Regions from separate parts of the Nocardioides sp. JQ2195 genome, predicted to be linked through region 2. Evidence: riboswitches for the same ligand, from Rfam matches in the RefSeq annotation. Region 2 holds a riboswitch; each other region holds the start of a gene.
What was found. Region 2 has a riboswitch for cobalamin ahead of ncot_RS10850 (SCO2322 family protein). Riboswitches for the same ligand answer to the same signal wherever they lie in the genome.

Region 1 (6,364 bases), 840 kb from region 2:
AGGACGCGTGCACCGTGTCGGAGGCGAAGCCGATGGGGCTGCCGGCGACGGTCCACGCGGGCACGTCGGAGGAGGCCGGCGCCACGGTGGTGCGGTGGAACTCGTGTCCGGTGACGACCTCGCCCGGCCTGCCGAGCAGGGTCGAGCCCGTGGACTCGGCGTGACGGTAGGACAACGTCAACCTCGGCGTCATGCGCGCCTCGGCTGCCAAGGCTCCGACCATGGCCGCGTTGTCGACGGAACGGCACAGGTAGAGGAGTCCGGCGCACTCGGCGACGGTCGGCACGCCGGCGTCGATGGCCGCCGCGAGAGCCCGGCGCAGTGGTTCGTTGGAGGAGAGACCCGCGGCATGCACCTCGGGGAAGCCCCCGCCGAGGTAGATGCCTGCCGTTCCCGGGGGGAGCGCGGTGTCGTGAAGAGGGTCGAAGGCGACCACCTCGCAACCGGCGGCGCGCAGCAGCTCCTCGGTCTCCGCGTAGCGGAACGTGAAGGCACGCCCACCGGCCATCGCGACCACCGGAGCAACACCCGGTGGTCGAGCAGCGGCGGAGGAGTGGTCAGTCACGACCACGCTGGCGTCCGGTGGTCGAGCAACGGACACCAGCGAGCGTTCGTCCAGGCCGGGGTCCGGGAGCACGCCCTGCATCACCGTCACCGGGTCCCACGGCTCGGCCGCCAGGTCCGGGGCACGTGAGGCGAGCTCGAGGACGGCGTCCAGGTCGATCCGCTCGGTGATCCGCTCGGTCAACCGGTCCAGCGTCGCCGCGGCTTCGTCGCGCTCGTCAGCGGGCACGAGCCCGAGGTGGCGCGAGGGGGCCACGATCCCGTCGTCACGGTGCAGTACGCCGAGCACCGGCAGGTGGATCGACCGGCGTACCTCGTCAGCGTGCCGCACCGATCCGGCCTTGTTCAGGATCACCCCGGCGATCTCGACCGAGGGGTCGAACGATGCCATGCCGTGGACGACGGCTCCGACGGAACGTGACGCGTGCGAGACGTCGACGACGAGCACGATCGGGGAACGGGTCACCGCGGCCACGTGGGCAGTGGAGGCGAATCCGTCGCCGCCGATCTGTCCGTCGTACAGGCCCATTACGCCTTCGACGACCGCCAGGTCAGCGCCGGCAGCACCGTGCAGCAGCAGGGGGACCAGCAGGTCCTCACCGACCAGGTGCGGGTCGAGGTTGCGTCCCGGCCGGCCGGTGGCCAGCGCGTGGTAGCCGGGGTCGATGTAGTCAGGTCCCACCTTGTGCCCGCTGACCGCCGACCCGCGACGCGAGAGCGCCGACATCAACCCGGTGGCGATGGTGGTCTTGCCGTGCCCGGACGCGGGAGCCGCGATCACCAGGCGCGGAAGGCTCACCATTCGATGCCCCGCTGGCCCTTCTGGCCGCGGTCCATCTGGTGCTTGACCTTGGTCATCTCGGTGACCAGGTCGGCAGCCTCGACCAGCTTCGGGTTCGCGCGGCGTCCGGTGACCACGACGTACTGTCGGCCCGGGCGGTCGCGGAGCGTCGAGACCACGTCGTCGACGTCGACCCAGCCCCACTCCATCGGGTAGGTGAACTCGTCGAGCACGTAGAGGTCGTGGCGTTCCTCGGCGATCCGGCGCTTGACCTCGGCCCAGCCCTCGGCAGCGTCGCGGGCGTGGTCCTCGGCGGTGCCCTCCTTGCGCGACCACGACCAGCCGGAGCCCATCTTGTGCCACTCGACCGGCCCGCCCTCGCCGGTCTCCTCGTGCAGCCGGCCGAGGCGCTCGAGCACGGTCTGCTCGCCGATGCGCCACTTGGCCGACTTCACGAACTGGAAGACACCGATGTTCCACCCCTGGTTCCACGAACGGATCGCCAGCCCGAAGGCGGCGGTCGACTTGCCCTTCCCGTCGCCGGTGTTGACCATCAGCAGCGGTTGGTTGCGACGCTGTGCGGTGGTCAGCCCGTCGTCGGGAACGTTCGGCGCAACACCCTTCGGCATCAGGCCGCTCCTTCGTCCTGGCCCGCGAGGGATCCGCGCACCACGGTGGTCAGGGCGCTGGCGCTGACCTCCCCGAGAGGGACGTACTCGGCTCGCAGCTCACCGGCCAACGTGTCCGCCAATCCCATCCGGAAGCGGCCGACCTCGCAGTCGATCACGAGCGACGAGATGCCCTGGCCAGCGACGTACGCCGCGACCCGGCGCGAGCGGGGTACTGCCTCGGGTCCGTACGTCGCCCGCCCGTCCGTCACTGTCACCAGCAACGGACGTCGTCGCGGGTCGCGGATCCTCTCCAGCCGCAGCACCTCGGCGGCCTTCAGCAGTCCCTCCGCCAGCGGGGTGCGACCGCCGGACGGAAGCTCCTCGAGTCGGCTGGCCGCGATGTCGACCGAGTGGGTCGGCGGCAGCACGAGGCTGGCCTCACCGCCCCGGAAGGTGACCAGGCCGACCTTGTCGCGACGCTGGTAGGCGTCGAGCAGCAACGAGAGGATCGCGGTCTTCACCTGCTCCATCCGCCTCTTCGCGGCCATCGAGCCGGAGGCATCGACGCAGAAGAGGATCAGGTTCGACTCGTGGCCCTCCTTGGTGGCGACCCGGAGGTCGTCACCACGGAACCGCATCGGGCCAGCGGTCCGACCGCGTCCGAACTGGTGGGGAGCCGCGGCGCGGATGGTCTCGGTGAGGTGGATCGATCCGCCCACTCCACCTGCGGGTCGACGTGCACCGATGCGACGCCCGGAGTCGGTGATCGCCCGGCTGCGGCGCCCGTTCTCACCCGCCCCGGTGCCGGACACGGTGAACAGCTTCGGTCGGTAGGGCTGGCTCGCCCGGGCCACCTGCGTGCTGCCGACCCCCGCCTCGCTGGCGTCATACGAACTGGTCGTCCCGGGGCCCGATTCGAATGACGTTGCGGATGAGGTTGCGGAGTCGACGCTCGGGACGTCATCCGTTGCGGTCGTCGGAGGCGCCGAATCGGATGACGTTGCGTCGGGAGAGTCGGAGGGGGAGGTGTCGGGGGAGGTGTCGGGGGAGCCGCCACCATCCGGCCCACCACCGGGCCCACCACCGGGCCCACCACCGGGCCCACCCGCCGGCGGCTCGGGAGGGAGGTCATCGTCACCGAGGAGCTGGTCGAGCAGGTCCTCGTCGATGCCGGGCGCGTCGAACGGGTTGCGCCGGCGTCGGTGGGGGAGCGACAGGCGGGCCGCAGCGCGGATGTCCTCGCGACTGACCGTCGTACGCCCGTGCCACGCAGCGTGCGCGACCGCGGCCCGCGCGGTGACGATGTCGGCGCGCATTCCGTCGACGTCGAAGGCGGCGCAGACCTCGGCGATCGTGAGGAGTGCCGCGTCGCCGAGCACGACCTGGTCGACGAGCTTCTGGGCGGCCAGGATCCGGTCGGTCAGCGCGCGCTCGTCCTCGGCGTACGACGCAGCGAACCCGGCGGGATCGGTCTCGAAGGCGATCCGCCGGCGGACCACGTCGACCCGCAGCGCCGGGTCACGCGGAGCGGCCACCTCGACGGTGAGCCCGAAGCGGTCCAGCAGCTGCGGCCGCAGCTCGCCCTCCTCGGGGTTCATCGTGCCGACCAGCACGAAGCGGGCGGCGTGCTCGACCGAGACCCCGTCGCGCTCGACGGTGGAGCGACCCATCGCGGCGGCATCGAGGAGGAGGTCGACGAGGTGGTCGTGCAGCAGGTTGACCTCGTCGACGTAGAGGATGCCGCGGTGGGCCCGGGCCAGCAGCCCGGGCTCGTACTCGGCGACGCCGGACGAGAGGGCCTTCTCGAGGTGGAGCGATCCGAGCACCCGGTCCTCGGTGGCACCGACCGGCAGCTCGACCAGGCGCACCGGCCTGGTCTCGGTGTCGGCATCAGCCGGGAACGGGCCGTCCGGGGAGGCGGGACTCGCCTCGCGAGGGTCGCTGGAGAACCGGTCGCCGGCGATCACCTCGATCGGCGGCAGCACGGACGCGAGCGCGCGCACCATGGTGGACTTCGCGGTGCCCTTCTCGCCACGCACGAGCACGCCGCCAACCGACGGAGAGATCGTGGTGAGGACCAGGGCCAGGGCCATGTCATCGGATCCGACGACGGCACTGAAGGGAAATAGGTGTGAAGAAGGTGGCATTGGGGGCTCCCGCTCTCATTCGCCAACTGACTGGTGGCGGCGCGAGGCCGGTCTTCGGACTTCCCAGGTCGTGTTGCCTGAGTCACCGCAGCGGGCCCTGTGCCGGATTCTCACCGGCTTCCCAGATTCTCCCCTCCGCAGCCGTCCGGGGACGGCGGCTTCGGGACACCTCGTGCCTTCGGCGTCACCGTAGCCGGTCGGGCGCCGGGGTCGTCCACGAGGCCACCAGTCGAGCAGTGAGACAGGACGTCCGGAGGACCGCGTCGGATTCTCGTGGTGAGTGCAGCTGACAACGCCCTGGAGCTTCGCGACGTCGCCTTCGTCCGGGGCGGGCGCACGTTGCTCGAGGACATCTCGCTGACCGTGCGCCGCGGCGAGCACTGGGCGCTGATCGGCCCGAACGGCGCGGGAAAGACCACCCTGCTCAACCTCTTCGGTGCGCTGTCGTTCCCGACCCGCGGGGAGGTGCACGTGCTCGGGCACAAGCTCGGGCGGGTCGACCTGCGGGAGTTGCGCCGCTCGATCGGCCACGTGAACCCGCGCCACCAGATCGGGTCGAACCTCTCGGTGGAGGAGGTCGTGCTCACCGGGGAGACGGGCACCAACGAGATGGTGCCGCGGTGGCAACCGTCGCCCGAGACCCGTGACCGTGCTCGCCTGTTGATCAAGACGCTGGGCACCGACACGGACGAACCGCACGGGCACACGATGTCGCAGGGGGAGCGGGGGCGTGCGCTGACCTCCGACCTCGTCACGGAGACCTTCGACCATCCGATCGAGGTGGGTCGTCGCCGCGGACGCTGGTTCGCGATGACCCACTGACCCACTAGTGTCTGGCCTCATGTCATCTGCCGTCACCGTCATCGGGATCGGCGCCGACGGCTGGCCGGGCCTCCCCGCCGCCCAGCGGGAACGCGTCCTGCGCGCCGAGGTGGTCCTCGGTGGGGACCGCCACCTGGCCATGCTGCCGGACGCACCCGGCCAGGTCCGCGAGTCGTGGCCGTCACCGTTGCGCGACGGTCTGCCGGCACTGCTGTGGAAGCACGACGGCAAGCGCGTGGTCGCCCTGGCCTCGGGCGACCCGTTCGTCTCCGGCATCGGGGGCACGCTGGTCGAGCTGCTCGGCCGCGGCGCCGTGGCCGTCGAACCAGCGGTCTCGTCGGTCGCGCTGGCCCGCGCCCGGATGGGGTGGGACGCCGAGATGGTCGAGGTGGTCAGCCTGGTCGGACGCGACGTGCACGCGGTGCTCCGCGCACTCGCCCCCGGGCACCGCCTCGTCGTGCTCTCCTCCGATGCCCGTACGCCGGCAGCGGTCGCCGCCCTGCTCGACCGCGTGGGCTACGGCGCGTCGACGATGACGGTCCTTGGGGACCTCGGCTCCCGCGACGAGACGCGCATGGTGTCGACGGCCGCCGCGTGGGACCTGGCAGCGCCCCAGCTCAACGTGATCGCTCTCGCCCTGGTCGGGCCGGTGATCGGCGGCTGGGCGGCCGGTCTTCCGGACGACGCCTTCGAGCACGACGGTCAGCTCACCAAGCGCGACCTGCGTGCCTCGGCACTGGCCCGGCTCGCTCCGACCCCCGCGGCGTTGCTGTGGGACGTCGGCGCCGGTGCCGGCTCGGTGGGCATCGAGTGGATGCGGGCACATCCGACCTGTCGCACCATCGCCGTCGAGAGCAACCCGGAGCGTGCCGCTCGGATCACGCGCAACGCGCAAGCACTCGGCGTACCCGCGTTGGAGGTCGTCGAAGGCCGTGCTCCGGAGGCACTTGACGCTCTGGCGAGGCCCGACGCGATCTTCGTCGGAGGTGGTGCCACAGCGCCGTCGATGGTGGAGAATTGCCTTGCTGCACTGGGACCTGGCGGTCGGCTCGTGGTGCACGGGGTCACCGTCGAGACCGAGGCCGTCCTTGCCGCAGCGCACCGGGAGCACGGTGGTGAGCTCACCCGTCACCAGGTCGAGACGGCCGCCCCGATCGGCACCTTCACCGGCTGGACACCGGCCCGCACCGTCACCCAGTGGGCGCACACCAAGGAGTCGTCATGACCGTTCACTTCGTCGGTGCCGGGCCCGGAGCGGCCGACCTGATCACGTTGCGTGCCGCCACGCTGCTGTCCCAGGCAGACGTGGTGCTCTATCCGGGCACCTACCTCGACGACGAGGTGCTGTCGCACTGCCGGCCCGACGCCGTTCGGGTGGACACCCAGGACCTCGACCTCGACCAGATGATCGCGATCATGGCCGATGCCCACCGCGGCGG
Region 2 (6,364 bases):
TTCGTGGCTCCCGCGTCGCGGTCGGCCGTGGCGCACTCGTCGGCCACGCTCGCGGCGTACAACAGGTCGGCCGGCACCTGCGGGACCAGCCCGACCTCGCCGACCTCCACCCGGCCGGAGGTGGCCCTGTGCAGTCCCACGAAGGTGCGCAGGAGGGTCGACTTGCCCGCGCCGTTGCGGCCCATCAGGGCGACGATCTCGCCGGCGGCCACGCTGAGCGTGACGCCGTTGATCACGGGTCGTCGCGGATAGCCGGCGACCAGGTCCTTCACCGACCCGACCGGAGCTCCCAGGGAGGTCGCGCGGTGCTCCGGGGGAGGTACGTCGGCCAGCTGGGCGCGCAGCTCCACCGACCGGCGCCGGGCGTTGCGCACGGTCAGTGGCAACGGGGACCAGCCCGCCGCCCGCCCGAGCTGGACGACGGGAGGCGCGATCGGTGTGGTGGCCAGGACGGTGGCGGGATCGCCCGTCTCGACGTGGGCGCCGTTGCCGGGCACGTGGATGATCCGGTCGACGTACTGCACCACGCGCTCGAGGCGGTGCTCGGCCAGGACCACCGTCATGCCGAGGTCGTGGACCAGGCGTTGCAGCGTGGCCAGCACGTCCTCGGCGCCCAGCGGGTCGAGCGCGGAGGTCGGCTCGTCGAGCACGAGCACCTTGGGGTGCGTGGTCAGCACGGCACCGATGGCCACGCGCTGCTGCTGGCCACCGGAGAGCTGGGCCAGGGGACGACCGCGCAGGTCGGCCAGACCGAGCAGGTCGAGGGTCTCCTCGACCCGCTTGCGCATGGTGGACGGCGACACACCGAGGGACTCCATGCCGTAGGCGAGCTCGTCCTCGACGTTGTCGGTGACGAAGCCGGCCAGGGGGTCCTGTCCGACGAAGCCGACCACGTCGGCGAGGTCGCGGGGCCGGTGGGTCGCGGTGTCGCGCCCGTCGACGGTGACCCGGCCGCGCAGGGTGCCGCCGGAGAAGTGCGGCACGAGGCCGTTGACGGCACGCAGGAGCGTGGACTTGCCGCTTCCCGTGCGGCCCATCACCAGCACCATCTCGCCTTCGGGGACGTGCAGGTCGACGTCGCTCAACGTGGGGGCGGCGGCGCCCGAGTAGGTGATGGAGACCTGGTCGAAGCGGATCATGCCGCCACCTCGAGCTCGTCGGGCTGCGCCTGGGCTGCCGGGCGGGGCAACGGCGGGGCGAGGAACGCCGGGAGCGCCCCGACCAGGATGCCGACGCAGGCCAGCACCGGCACGGGCGGGACCTTCGCGACGGAGCCCATCACCAGGGTCGTCGGGTCGACCCGCATCTGCCAGAACGTCAGCACGGCCGCGGTGAGGCCACTGGCGACGACGAGCAGCTCGGGGACCGCCTCCGGGTCCGGGCGGTAGCGGGTGCGCCCGGTGCGACGACCGCCGACCACGAGCCCGGCGATGCCGAGGACGCAGCCGACAAGCAGTGCCGGCAGGCCCATCCAGTCGGAGGCTGTGCCGCTGAGGATCCCGTAGACGCCGAGGCAGACGCCGAGCATCCCGGTGATCACGAGGGCGGAGGTGATCCGGCGCGAGCGCGGGTCGGAGACCGTCGTCCGTCCGTAGCCACGCGAGTCCATCGCGGCGGCCAGGTCCACCGACCGCTCCAGGGCGCCCTCGAGCATCGGCATCGCCAGCCGACCGAAGCGACGGATCCGCCCGGTGTTGCCGCCGCGCAGCCTGGCCGCGTCGCGGACCCGACGGGCGTCGGTGGCCAACTGGGGCGCGAAGGTGAGCGCGATGATGCAGGCGACACCGATCTCGTACAACGCCGCCGGCACGTAGCGCAGGAGCTGGCGGGCGCTGCCCAGGGCGTTCGCTGCCCCGATGCAGCAGAAGATCGCGGCCAGCTGCAGCGCGACGTACAGCGCCGACAACAGGGCCTCGAGGGTCACCTCGCCGCCGATCTGCAGCCCGGTCGACTCGGGCAGGGGAAGCTGCGGCAGCGTGAACAGGACGGTCAGGCCCTGGGCGTTGCCCGAGAGCAGGGTCTGGAAGACCAGGTGGACGGCGATCACGAAGAGCGCCAGCTTGAAGAACAGGGCGTACGACGACGCCCACGGGGTGTCGCCACGACGAGCCGACACGACGAACCAGCTCACCGCGATGATCAACAGCAGCGGGACGGGGTTCATCGTGCGGCTCGCCGCGGCGGCCAGGCCGATCGCCCACAGCCACCAGGCACCCGGGTGCAGTGCACGCGGGTGGGTGATCAGGTGGTGTGGGCGCATGATCAGGCTGCTGAGCGGTTGCGGCGGGCCAGGACGAGACCGCCGGCGAGGAGCACCACGATGACGCCGCCGACGCCCAGGAGGACGGGAAGGTTGTCGTCGTCGGACTCGGAGTCGGCCCCGGAGACGTCGGAGCCGGAGGCGTCACCCGCCGCGGCGGTCTGGAACTCGACGGTTCCCTCCTCGGCAGGGGTGCCCTTCTCGGCGGTGTCGCTGGAGCAACCGGTGGCGGGGTAGCCGCTGATGCCGCACAGGCTCGGGCCGTAGGAGGACTTCTCCGTGCGCAGGTCGGGCGCGACGGCCTGCAACGTCTGCAGCCCGGTGGCCTTCGTCGGGACCACGGCACACAACGCCTCGGGTTCGGGGATCTCGGCGCCCTTCGCGGCGTCGGCCTCCACGCCGTAGTCAATGAGGACGGCCACCCGCTTCTGGTCGGACTCGGCCTCCTTGTCGCCGCACACCGACTCGAAGGTGACCTTGCTGAGGTCGGCACGGGGGACGTTGGGGTTGTTGAAGTCGGCGGGGGCCGCATAGCGGTAGCCCTCGACGGTGCCGTCCTTCGGCTTCGACGACGACGGACCGACCGCCTGGGCGACGAACTTGTCGTTGCTCACGCTGAAGTAGGCCCAGTAGCGGTAGACGTCGTCGGCGTGGGCGGTGGACGGGGTCAGGGCGATGACCAGTCCGGCCAGGGCCAGGGACAGGGCGGTGGCGATGGTGGTGCGCAGCGAACGCATTGGGTGGTGACCTTCTCTTGGGTTCGGCACGCGGGGTCGTGAACCGGACCGGAGGAGCGCCCGGCTCCCGTTCCGCAGACCTCGGCGGTTTGGAGCCAACATCCCGTCCGGTGTTCCGGCTTGACGGCTGCGGGTCAGCGCCGGAATCTCACCGGCTTCCCCAGAGCGGGACGTGCAGCACGACGCCACGAGACGACGTACCAGTCCGAAATGTGCCACCGTGCCTCCCGTTCGTCAAAGGCGGGCGCGCTAGTCTCACGCCATGGCCAACGTCCCCCCAGAGCCGACCACCTTCAAACCCAGCCCGGAACCGCCGCGTCCGTGGACCTGGCGCCTCGAGGACGCCTCGGGTGCCGTGGTGGAGATCACCGGCGACCTGGCCGACGAGACGTTCGTCAGCCAGGCGGACGCCGAGTCGTGGGTGGGCGAGTTCTACGCCGACCTGGCCGAGCAGGGTGTCGACGCGGTGACGCTCTTCGAGGCCGACCGCGAGGTCTACGGTCCGATGAGCCTGCACGCCTGAGCCTGCACGCTTGAGCCTGCACGCCTGAGCCTGCACCATGAGTTGCCAGGGCCCTTCGATCTGATCGGCCGGTGATGACGCCGATCGACTGCTCGTCGGCGCAGACGAAGGCGACGTGGAGCGCAGCAGGCGGAGCGGACGGCTCAGCCCAGCTCCAGGATCGCGGCCAGCACCTTCTCACCGAGCGCCCGGTCGGCCTCAGGGTCGCCGCCCGCGGGAAGGTCCGTGCGCGGGGGAGGCGCCTGCTCCCCGGGGAGCAGCACGCGGTGCCCGGCCCCGGCCTCGACGAGGTGGGTGGTGTCCTGTCCGTGGTGGGTGCGACGGGCGACGATGTCCTCGCAGAACGCCGCGGACTGCCACACCCGGTCGTCGCCGCCGGCGCTCACGATGACGGAGGCGTCGATGCGTTCCACCGGGATGTCGTAGTCGACCCGGTTGCCGTTGAGGGCGGCCACGCTCTTCTCGTGCACCTCGCGCGCGTCCGCCAGCGCGTGCCCGGTCTGGTCGACGTACGGAACGCCGGCGATCGGCTCACCGCGCCAGGTCCACTTCGCGTCGTGCACCGGACGGCCGTCCTCGAGGTCCGGGCATTCCCACACCACCGAGGTCGGCGACAGGGCGATCACCGCGGAGACCCGGACGTCACGCGCCGCCAGCAGCAGGGCTGCTTCCGCCCCGAAGGAGACACCGAGGATGCCCACGCGACGGCATCGCCGGTCGAGCTGCTCGAGGTGGGGCAGCAGCGACTCCAGCGGAACCCGCCGCGGGGTCCTCGGCTGCCCGGTGCCGCCGAACCACTGCACCGGGACGGCGTCGATGCCGTGCGTGCGCAACATCTCGCAGCGCTGTGTCTCGAGACGACCGGACGAACCGGAGAGGACCATCAGACCAAGCTCGGAGTGGGTCACACCTTCATGGAACCACGCGTCGTAGGCTGCTGTCGTGCAGCCCTACCTCGACCTCCTCCAGCGTGTCCTCGACGACGGCGCCGACAAGGGGGACCGCACCGGCACCGGCACCCGCAGCGTGTTCGGCCACCAGATGCGGTTCGACCTGTCGGCCGGTTTCCCGCTCGTCACCACCAAGAAGGTGCACACCCGCTCGGTGTTCGCCGAGCTGCTGTGGTTCCTGCGCGGTGACACCAACGTGAAGTGGCTCCAGGACCGCGGCGTCTCGATCTGGGACGAGTGGGCCGACGAGAACGGCGACCTCGGACCGGTCTACGGCTACCAGTGGCGCTCCTGGCCGGCTCCGGACGGCAGCCACGTCGACCAGGTCAAGCAGGTCATCGAGCAGATCCGCCGCGACCCCGACTCGCGGCGCCACATCGTCTCCGCGTGGAACGTCGCCGACATCCCGCAGATGGCGCTGGCGCCGTGCCACACGATGTTCCAGTTCTACGTCGCGCCGCCCCAAGGAGACAGCGTTCGGGGCCGCTTGTCCTGCCAGCTCTACCAACGCAGCGCCGACGTGTTCCTCGGAGTGCCGTTCAACATCGCCTCCTACGCGCTGCTCACCCACATGGTCGCCCAGGTCACCGGGCTCGAGGTCGGTGACTTCGTGCACACCTTCGGCGATGCGCACCTCTACTCCAACCACCTCGAGCAGGCGAGGCTCCAGCTGACCCGCGAGCCGCGTCCGCTGCCGACGTTGACGCTCGACCCGTCGGTCACCGAGATCGACGGCTTCGACCTCGACCACATCACCCTCGAGGGCTACCACCCCCACCCCGGGATCAAGGCCCCGATCGCCGTCTGAGATGCGCGAACGGTGGATTCTTGATGCCCGAACGGTGGATTCTTGATGCCCGAACCGACGATTCCTGACGCCCCGCGGGTCGTCATGGTGGCGGCGTACGCCCGGAACCGGGTGATCGGCGACGGTGGTGAGATCCCGTGGCACATCTCCGAGGACTTCGCGCACTTCAAGAAGGTCACCCTCGGCCACACCCTGGTGATGGGCCGGGCGACCTACGACTCGATCGGGCGCCCGCTGCCCGGGCGTACGACGATCGTGGTCACCCGCCAGCGCGACTGGAGCGCGGGGGAGTACGCCGACAAGGTGCTGGTCGCGCACAGCATTAACGAGGCGCTCGACCTCGCCGCGACCCAGCCGGGAGACACCGTCATCGCGGGCGGCACGCAGGTCTATGAGCAGGCGATGCCGTTCGCCACCCACCAGGTCCTCACCGAGATCGACCTCGAGCCGCAGGGTGACGCCCGGTATCCCGAGTTCAGCCCGGACGAGTGGCGCGAGACCGGTCGCGCCGCGGGCCCCGGGCTCGACTGGGTCTGGTGGGAGCGCACGGCTGCGCCGCCGACGATCGTGGTGGCCGCAGTCGCGTTCGTCCGCGATCGACAGGTGCTCACCGTCCGCAAGCGCGGCACCGGCAGGTTCATGCTGGTCGGCGGGAAGTTCGAGCCGGGTGAGGCGCCCGCCGATGCGGCCCGGCGTGAGGCCGAGGAAGAGGTGGGCCTGAGCCCGACCGACCTCGAGCCGCTCGGCAGCTTCGTCTCGCTGGCCGCCAACGAGCCCGGACACCTGCTGCGCTCCGAGGCATTCCTCGCCAGCCCCGAGGGCGAGCCGAGCATCGACGGCGAGATCGACGAGATGCGCTGGATGGGACTCGACGAGGCCCACGCCGACCTCGCACCGCTGCTGGAGCACCACGTGCTGCCCATCCTGAGGAAGCGCTTCCCGGACTGAGGTCGACGGAGGCGTGCTCCGGGGTCACACGCTCGCGACAGTGGAGGATCCCACGCAGCATGCGCGTGAAATCCTCCGCTGTCGCGCACCCAGCAGGACACCCGGGCGTGTGCACGGGCGTGGCAGGCTGGGCGTCAT
Region 3 (6,364 bases), 830 kb from region 2:
CGTACATCCAGTCGTGGACGACCCCCGCCGTGGCGTCGAAGCCGAAGAGGTAGTCGACCGTGGCGGCCAGCTCGAAGGCACCCTTGTAGCCGTGGCGCTGCATCGCGCCGATCCATCGCGGGTTGACCACCCGGGCTCGGAAGACGCGGGCGGTCTCCTCGGCGAGTGACCTCGTGCGCACCGCGTCAGGCGTGGTCGAGTCGCCGACGTACGCGCGTGGGGCGTTGCCGGTGAGCGCGCGGACCGTGGCGATCATGCCGCCGTGGTACTGGAAGTAGTCGTCGGAGTCGGCGATGTCGTGCTCGCGGGTGTCGATGTTCTTGGCCGCGACGGTGATGCGCCGGTAGTTGGCCGTCATGTCGTCACTCGCCGCCACACCGTCGAGGCCACGACCGTAGGCGAAGCCGCCCCACTGCGTGTAGACCTCAGCCAGGTCCTTGTCGTCGCGCCAGTTCCCGGACTCGATCACCTGCAGGATGCCGGCGCCGTACGCCCCCGGACGCGAGCCGAAGATGCGGGTCGTGGAGCGGCGTACGTCGCCGTGCTCGGCGAGGTCGGCGCGGGCATGGGCACGCACGGAGTTCTGCTCCACCGGTTCGTCGAGCTCGGCGGCCATGCGGATCGCGTCGTCCATCATGGCGATCACGTGCGGGAACGCATCCCGGAAGAAGCCCGAGATCCGCACGGTCACGTCGATGCGCGGTCGCCCCAGCTCAGCCAACGGGATCACGGACAGCCCGTTGACCCGGCGCGACGCGGCGTCCCACTCGGGTCGGATGCCGATCAGCGCCAGCACCTCCGCGATGTCGTCACCGGAGGTGCGCATCGCACTGGTGCCCCAGATCGAGAGCCCGACCGACTTCGGGTACTCCCCCGTCTCGGTGAGGTGGCGCTGCGCCAGCGAGTCAGCCATGGAGACGCCGGTCTCCCAGGCCAGCCGTGACGGGACCGCACGTGGGTCGACGGTGTAGAAGTTGCGTCCCGTCGGGAGCACGTTGACCAGGCCTCGCAACGGCGAACCGCTCGGCCCGGCGGGGATGAAGCCGCCGTCGAGGGCATGCAGCACGGCGTCGAGCTCGTCGGTCGTGCTTGCCAGTCGCGGCACCACCTGGGTGGCCGCGAACCGGAGGATCGCGGCCAGCTCGTCGGTGGCGTCGGGCTCGTGCTCGCTGAGCACCTGCTCCACCGCGGCGACCTCCCAGTCGGCAGCTTCCATGCCGTGCACGAGTGCCTTGGCGCGCGCCTCGATCGCGTCGACCTCCGTGGCGGGCGCGTCCTCCTTGAGGCCGAGCGCGTTGCGCAGCCCGGGAAGGGATGCCTGCTCCCCTCCCCAGACCTGGGTGGCCCGCAGGATCGCGAGGACCAGGTTCACCCGGGCCTCACCGTCGGGTGCCTGGCCGAGCACGTGCAGTCCGTCGCGGATCTGGGCGTCCTTGATCTCACACAGCCAGCCGTCGACGTGCATGATGAAGTCGTCGAACTCTTCGTCCCCCGGCTGCGACTCCAGACCCAGGTCCTGGTGCATCTGCGCGGTCTGCATCAGCGTCCAGATCTGGGCCCGGATCATCGGCAGCTTGGGCGGGTCCATCGCCGCGATGTTGGCGTACTCGTCGAGCAGCTGCTCGAGCTTGGCGATGTCGCCGTAGGAATCGGCACGCGCCATCGGAGGGATCAGGTGGTCGACGATCGTGGCATGGGCACGACGCTTGGCCTGCGCGCCCTCTCCCGGGTCGTTGATCAGGAACGGGTAGATCAGGGGAAGGTTGCCGATCACGGCGTCGGTGGCGCAGGCCGCCGACAGTGCGGCGTTCTTTCCGGGCAGCCACTCCATCGACCCGTGCTTGCCGAGGTGGACGATCGCGTGGGCGCCGAAGCCCTTCTCGACCCAGCGGTACGCCGCCAGGTAGTGGTGGCTGGGGGCCAGCTCCGGGTCGTGGTAGATCGCCACCGGGTTCTCCCCGAACCCGCGCGGCGGCTGGATCATGAGGACGACGTTGCCGGCGCGAAGCGTGGCCAGCACGATCTCGCCGGCCCGGTTCACGAACAGCGTGCCGGGGGCCGCGCCCCAGGCCTCGACGATCTCCTCCTTGAGGTCATCGGGCAGGTCAGCAGTCCACTTCTCGTAGTCCTGCTCGGAGATTCTCACGTGGGAGTCGTTGAGCTGGGCGGACGTGAGCCACTCCTCGTCCTGCCCGCCTGCGGCGATCAAGGCATGGATCAGAGCGTTGCCGGCCTCGGTGTCGGACGTCTCCTCGTTGGTCGAGGAGGGAGCCCCGGCGACCGTCTCGAGACCACGGTCGAGGATCGCTGTGACCGTGTTTCTCTTCCCGAGGTCGTAGCCCGCCTCACGCAGCCGCCGCAGCAGTCGGATCGCGGAGACCGGGGTGTCGAGCCCGACGGCGTTGCCGATGCGGCTGTGCTTGGTGGGGTACGCCGACAGCATCAGCGCCAGTCGTCGGTCCTTCGGTGCGATGTGGCGAAGGCGCGCATGGTTGACCGCGATCCCGGCCACCCGTGCGCACCGCTCGTCGTCGGCCACGTAGTGCGGGAGCCCATCCTCGTCGATCTCCTTGAAGGAGAACGGCGCGGTGATGATCCGTCCGTCGAACTCCGGGATCGCGATCTGGTTGGCGGAGTCGAGCGGGGTGACACCGTCGTCGCTCGCCTCCCACTCCTCGCGGCTCGAGGTGAGGCAGAGCCCTTGCAGGACAGGGATGTCGAGTGCCTTCATCCGCTCGACGTCCCATGCCTCGTCGTCCTCGCCGGCACTCGCGGTGCCGGGCTTGGTGCCGCCGGCGGCCAGGACCGTGACGACGATCGCGTCGAGTGAGCCGAGTGCGTCGTACAGCTCATCGGGAGCGGCACGCAGCGAGCTGGAGAAGATCGGCAGCCCGACCGCCTCGCCGGTGGCGTCGATCGCGTCGGCCAGTGCGTGGGCGAAGGCGTTGTTGCCGCTGGCCTCGTGGGCCCGGTAGTAGAGCACCCCGACCCGCGCGCGAACTCGTTGGTCGAATGCCGCCGAGGACCCCCCTCCTCGTTGGTCGAGTGCCGCCGAGGACCCCCCTCCTCGTTGGTCGAGTGCCGCCGAGGTCCCCCCTCCCCGTTGGTCGAGTGCCGCCGAGGCACGAGGCGGTGTATCGAGACCAGCCCGCTCCGCCCAGCCCCACTCCGGCAGCACCATCGGCGCCTCGAAGCCCTCCCCGGTCAGCAGCACCGTGTCCGAGAGGAACGCGTGCAGGTTGGTCAGGTTGGCCGGTCCACCCTGGGCCAGGTAGGCGTGCGCCTCGGCGGCCGTGCCGACGGGCACGGTGGAGTGGCCCATCAGCTCGGCGTCCGGGGTCTGCTCGCCGCCGAGCACCACCACCGGCACACCGGCAGCGCCGACCGCCTGAAGCCCCTCCTGCCAGGAACGCGCGCTGCCCAGGATGCGTACGACGACCAGGTCCGAGCCGCTGAGCAGGCTCGGGAGATCCTCGTCGACATCGAGGCGCGCAGGATTGCCCAACGCGAAGTCGGCGCCGGAGGTGCGGGCACTGAGCAGGTCGGTGTCGGAGGTGGAGAGCAGGGCGATGCGCGTCATGAGGACTTCTCCTGGGTACGTCGGGACAGACGGTTGGCTTCGACGGGCCGGTGGTGCACGAGGTGCTCGTGCGAGATGAGGCGGGCCGCTTCCGGATCCACGCCGCCGTACCAGACGTCGTCGGGCTGGACCGACACGACGGGCGCGTGGTTGCAGGGGAACTGGCAACCGGTCTGGGTGATCAGGACGTCGTCGTCGTCCTGCTCGAGGCGCATCAGCTCGAGGGCGAATGCCTCCGCGCTCCTGTCCGAGCCGAGCGCGGTGCAGCGCGGGCCTCGACAGACGAGCACCTGGTGCCGATGTCCGGGAACCTCCTGCCAGGCTGCGGAGCTCAGTGGGGCCTCGGTGCCCTTGATCGGGCGCGTCACGTCCAGCACCGGGTCGAGGTCGAGGTCGTTGCGCACCATCGCGGTGGCCACCTCGATCACCGGTCGATCACGTGGCCACTCGCGCCACCAGTGGGATGCGATGCGGCGCAGCCACGACGTCGCTGGCGCGAGTGTGCCGAGGCTGACCCCGACCAGAGTGAGGTGCTCGACCCCACCGTCGGCCAGTCGGGTGAGCTCGCGGTGCAGCGACGGTTCCCCCAGCTGCAGGAACGCGACGGTGCCGTCGTGCGACCGGGCGGCGGTGTGCAGCCGATCGCTCGCCTCGACCTCACGGACGGACATACCTACCAGGACCAACGCCGTCATCGGCGGTCTCCAAACCCTCGTGGAACATGACGCGCCGTGGCCGGTCTCCTGGCTCCCGTCTCAGCGTCTCTGGCCGACCTTCCCGGGATTGCTCCCAGTGGTCCGACGCTCTCCCGATCTCGCTGGAGGAACGCCGCAAGGGCCGTCGACTCGACGGATACAGTGGCGAGGGCCGCGCCGGCATTGAACCGGCTTCCCGAACACCACGGCACCGTCACGCTATCAACACCTCGTGAGCACGTGCCGAATCGGCGTCCCACCCGGTCAACACCTTCCGCCACGACGAGGCGTGCGACGATGCGGCCGTGAAGTCACCTGCCGTGCGCCACAGGGCCGACCTGTGTCCGGGAGTGCTGCGCCCGTGGCCCGCCGAGGACGGTGCTCTCGTGCGGCTGCGCCTGGTCGGCGGCCGGGTCGAGCCGGACGCATTGGTCGGGCTGCTGCGCGTCGCCGAGTCTCATGGCGATGGCACCGTGCATCTGACCAAGCGGGCGAACCTGCAGCTCAGGGGGCTCCCGGCCGACGGCGACTGCCTTGCGCCGGAGCTCGTCGAAGAGATAGCAGCGACCGGACTGCTGCCCTTTCCGAGCCACGAGCTGGTGCGCAACATCATGGTCTCGCCGCTCAGTGGCCTCGACAGCCCGCTTGCGCGCGATCTGCAGTCACCAGGTGACAGTGAATCGCGCGCAAGAGGTCGCGCCGACCTGCGGCCGGTGGCCAGGGAGCTGGACGAGGGCCTGTGCGCACACCCGTCCCTGGCCGCGTTGCCGGGCCGGTTCCTCTTCGTGCTCGACGACGGACGCGGAGACCTGCTCGACCGCAGTCTCGACCTCGGGTTGGTTGCGGTCTCGAGCAGCGAGTGCCAACTGCGCATGGGCACTCGAGCCTGGGGCCCGGTCGTGCCCCTCGAGGAGGCTGCCGGGCGACTGGTCGGGCTGGCCCGGGCATTCATCACCGTGCGTGGCGAGGGCCCGACGGCTGCGTGGCACGTCGACGAGTTGCCCGCCCGCACCGATGACCACCCTCGTGATCCGCGCATCGAGGTGCCCAACGCGCCCCCGCCGTACGGCGTCGTGGCTCCGGGCGTGGCGCACGTGACGGTGCCCGACGGCGTGCTCACCCGGGAGCAGCTCGACGACCTGCTCGCCGACGAACCGGACCATCTCGTCGTCACCCCGTGGCGCAGCGTCGTGGTCGTCGACCGCGTAGTCTGACGCGCGTCCTGTCGGAAGGAACCCGGTGTGATTCCGGGGCGGTTCCGCCACTGTGAGGCCCTCGGGCCCAGCCAGACACTGCTGCCAGGACATCTCGATTCACCCAGCGTCGACACCCGGCGCAATCCACCAGGGGCGAGAACCCCGAGGAGTGAAGTTGTCCGTCTGCAGACCCCCGCGCCGCTATGACTACGTCGACGACGGCGCCGCCATCTATGTCGACTCGTTCGCCACGATCCGGGCGGAGTCCCGCCTGGACCACCTGCCGGCCGAGGCCGAGAAGGTCGCTGTCCGCATGGTGCACGGCACCGGCCAGACCGACCTGACCGATGACCTGGTGGTCCACCCGGGGCTCGTCACCGCAGCCCGGTCCGCGTTGGAGGCGGGGGCACCGATCATCACCGACGCGAACATGGTCGCCTCCGGTGTCACCCGGGCCCGGCTGCCCCGTGGCAACGACGTGCTCTGCCTGCTGCGCGACGAGCGCGTCCCGGGCCTCGCCCACGAGCTGGGCACCACGCGCTCGGCGGCCGCACTCTCCCTGCTCGCCGATCGGCTGGAGGGCTCTGTCGTCGCCATCGGCAACGCACCCACCGCCCTGTTCCACCTGCTCGAGATGCTGCTCGACGGAGCACCACGACCGGCCGCCGTCATAGGCTGCCCCGTGGGCTTCATCGGCGCCGCCGAGTCGAAGGAGGCGTTGGCCTCCTTCGCAGCCGACCACGGCATCGACATCCCGTTCCTCACGGTCCGTGGACGTCGGGGCGGTTCGGCGATGACCGCTTCCGCCCTCAACGCACTCGCCCAGGAGCAGGAATGACGGGCTCGCTCCACGGCGTCGGACTGGGCCCCGGCGACCCCGAGCTGATCACCCG

Region 1: another riboswitch for cobalamin. It lies ahead of ncot_RS14910 (VWA domain-containing protein); the one in region 2 lies ahead of ncot_RS10850 (SCO2322 family protein).
Region 3: another riboswitch for cobalamin. It lies ahead of ncot_RS14875 ((2Fe-2S) ferredoxin domain-containing protein); the one in region 2 lies ahead of ncot_RS10850 (SCO2322 family protein).

Annotation. Positions count from the first base shown of each region.
Region 1 covers NZ_CP050902.1:3,123,942-3,130,305, reverse strand. The annotation lists gene ncot_RS14920 (cobyrinate a,c-diamide synthase) at 1-1,366, opposite strand, end outside; gene cobO (cob(I)yrinic acid a,c-diamide adenosyltransferase) at 1,360-1,974, opposite strand; gene ncot_RS14910 (VWA domain-containing protein) at 1,974-4,049, opposite strand; cobalamin riboswitch at 4,131-4,291, opposite strand; gene ncot_RS14905 (ATP-binding cassette domain-containing protein) at 4,380-4,925, shown strand; gene cbiE (precorrin-6y C5,15-methyltransferase (decarboxylating) subunit CbiE) at 4,945-6,150, shown strand; gene cobM (precorrin-4 C(11)-methyltransferase) at 6,147-6,364, shown strand, end outside.
Region 2 covers NZ_CP050902.1:2,287,829-2,294,192, reverse strand. The annotation lists gene ncot_RS10860 (ABC transporter ATP-binding protein) at 1-1,139, opposite strand, end outside; gene ncot_RS10855 (energy-coupling factor transporter transmembrane component T) at 1,136-2,260, opposite strand; gene ncot_RS10850 (SCO2322 family protein) at 2,263-2,997, opposite strand; cobalamin riboswitch at 3,084-3,205, opposite strand; gene ncot_RS10845 (hypothetical protein) at 3,260-3,520, shown strand; gene ncot_RS10840 (acyl-CoA thioester hydrolase/BAAT C-terminal domain-containing protein) at 3,664-4,428, opposite strand; gene ncot_RS10835 (thymidylate synthase) at 4,463-5,278, shown strand; gene ncot_RS19690 (dihydrofolate reductase) at 5,324-6,226, shown strand; gene ncot_RS10825 (LLM class F420-dependent oxidoreductase) at 6,363-6,364, shown strand, end outside.
Region 3 covers NZ_CP050902.1:3,115,279-3,121,642, forward strand. The annotation lists gene cobN (cobaltochelatase subunit CobN) at 1-3,580, opposite strand, end outside; gene ncot_RS14875 ((2Fe-2S) ferredoxin domain-containing protein) at 3,577-4,275, opposite strand; cobalamin riboswitch at 4,296-4,498, opposite strand; gene ncot_RS14880 (nitrite reductase) at 4,581-5,489, shown strand; cobalamin riboswitch at 5,465-5,590, shown strand; gene ncot_RS14885 (precorrin-8X methylmutase) at 5,647-6,309, shown strand; gene ncot_RS14890 (precorrin-2 C(20)-methyltransferase) at 6,306-6,364, shown strand, end outside.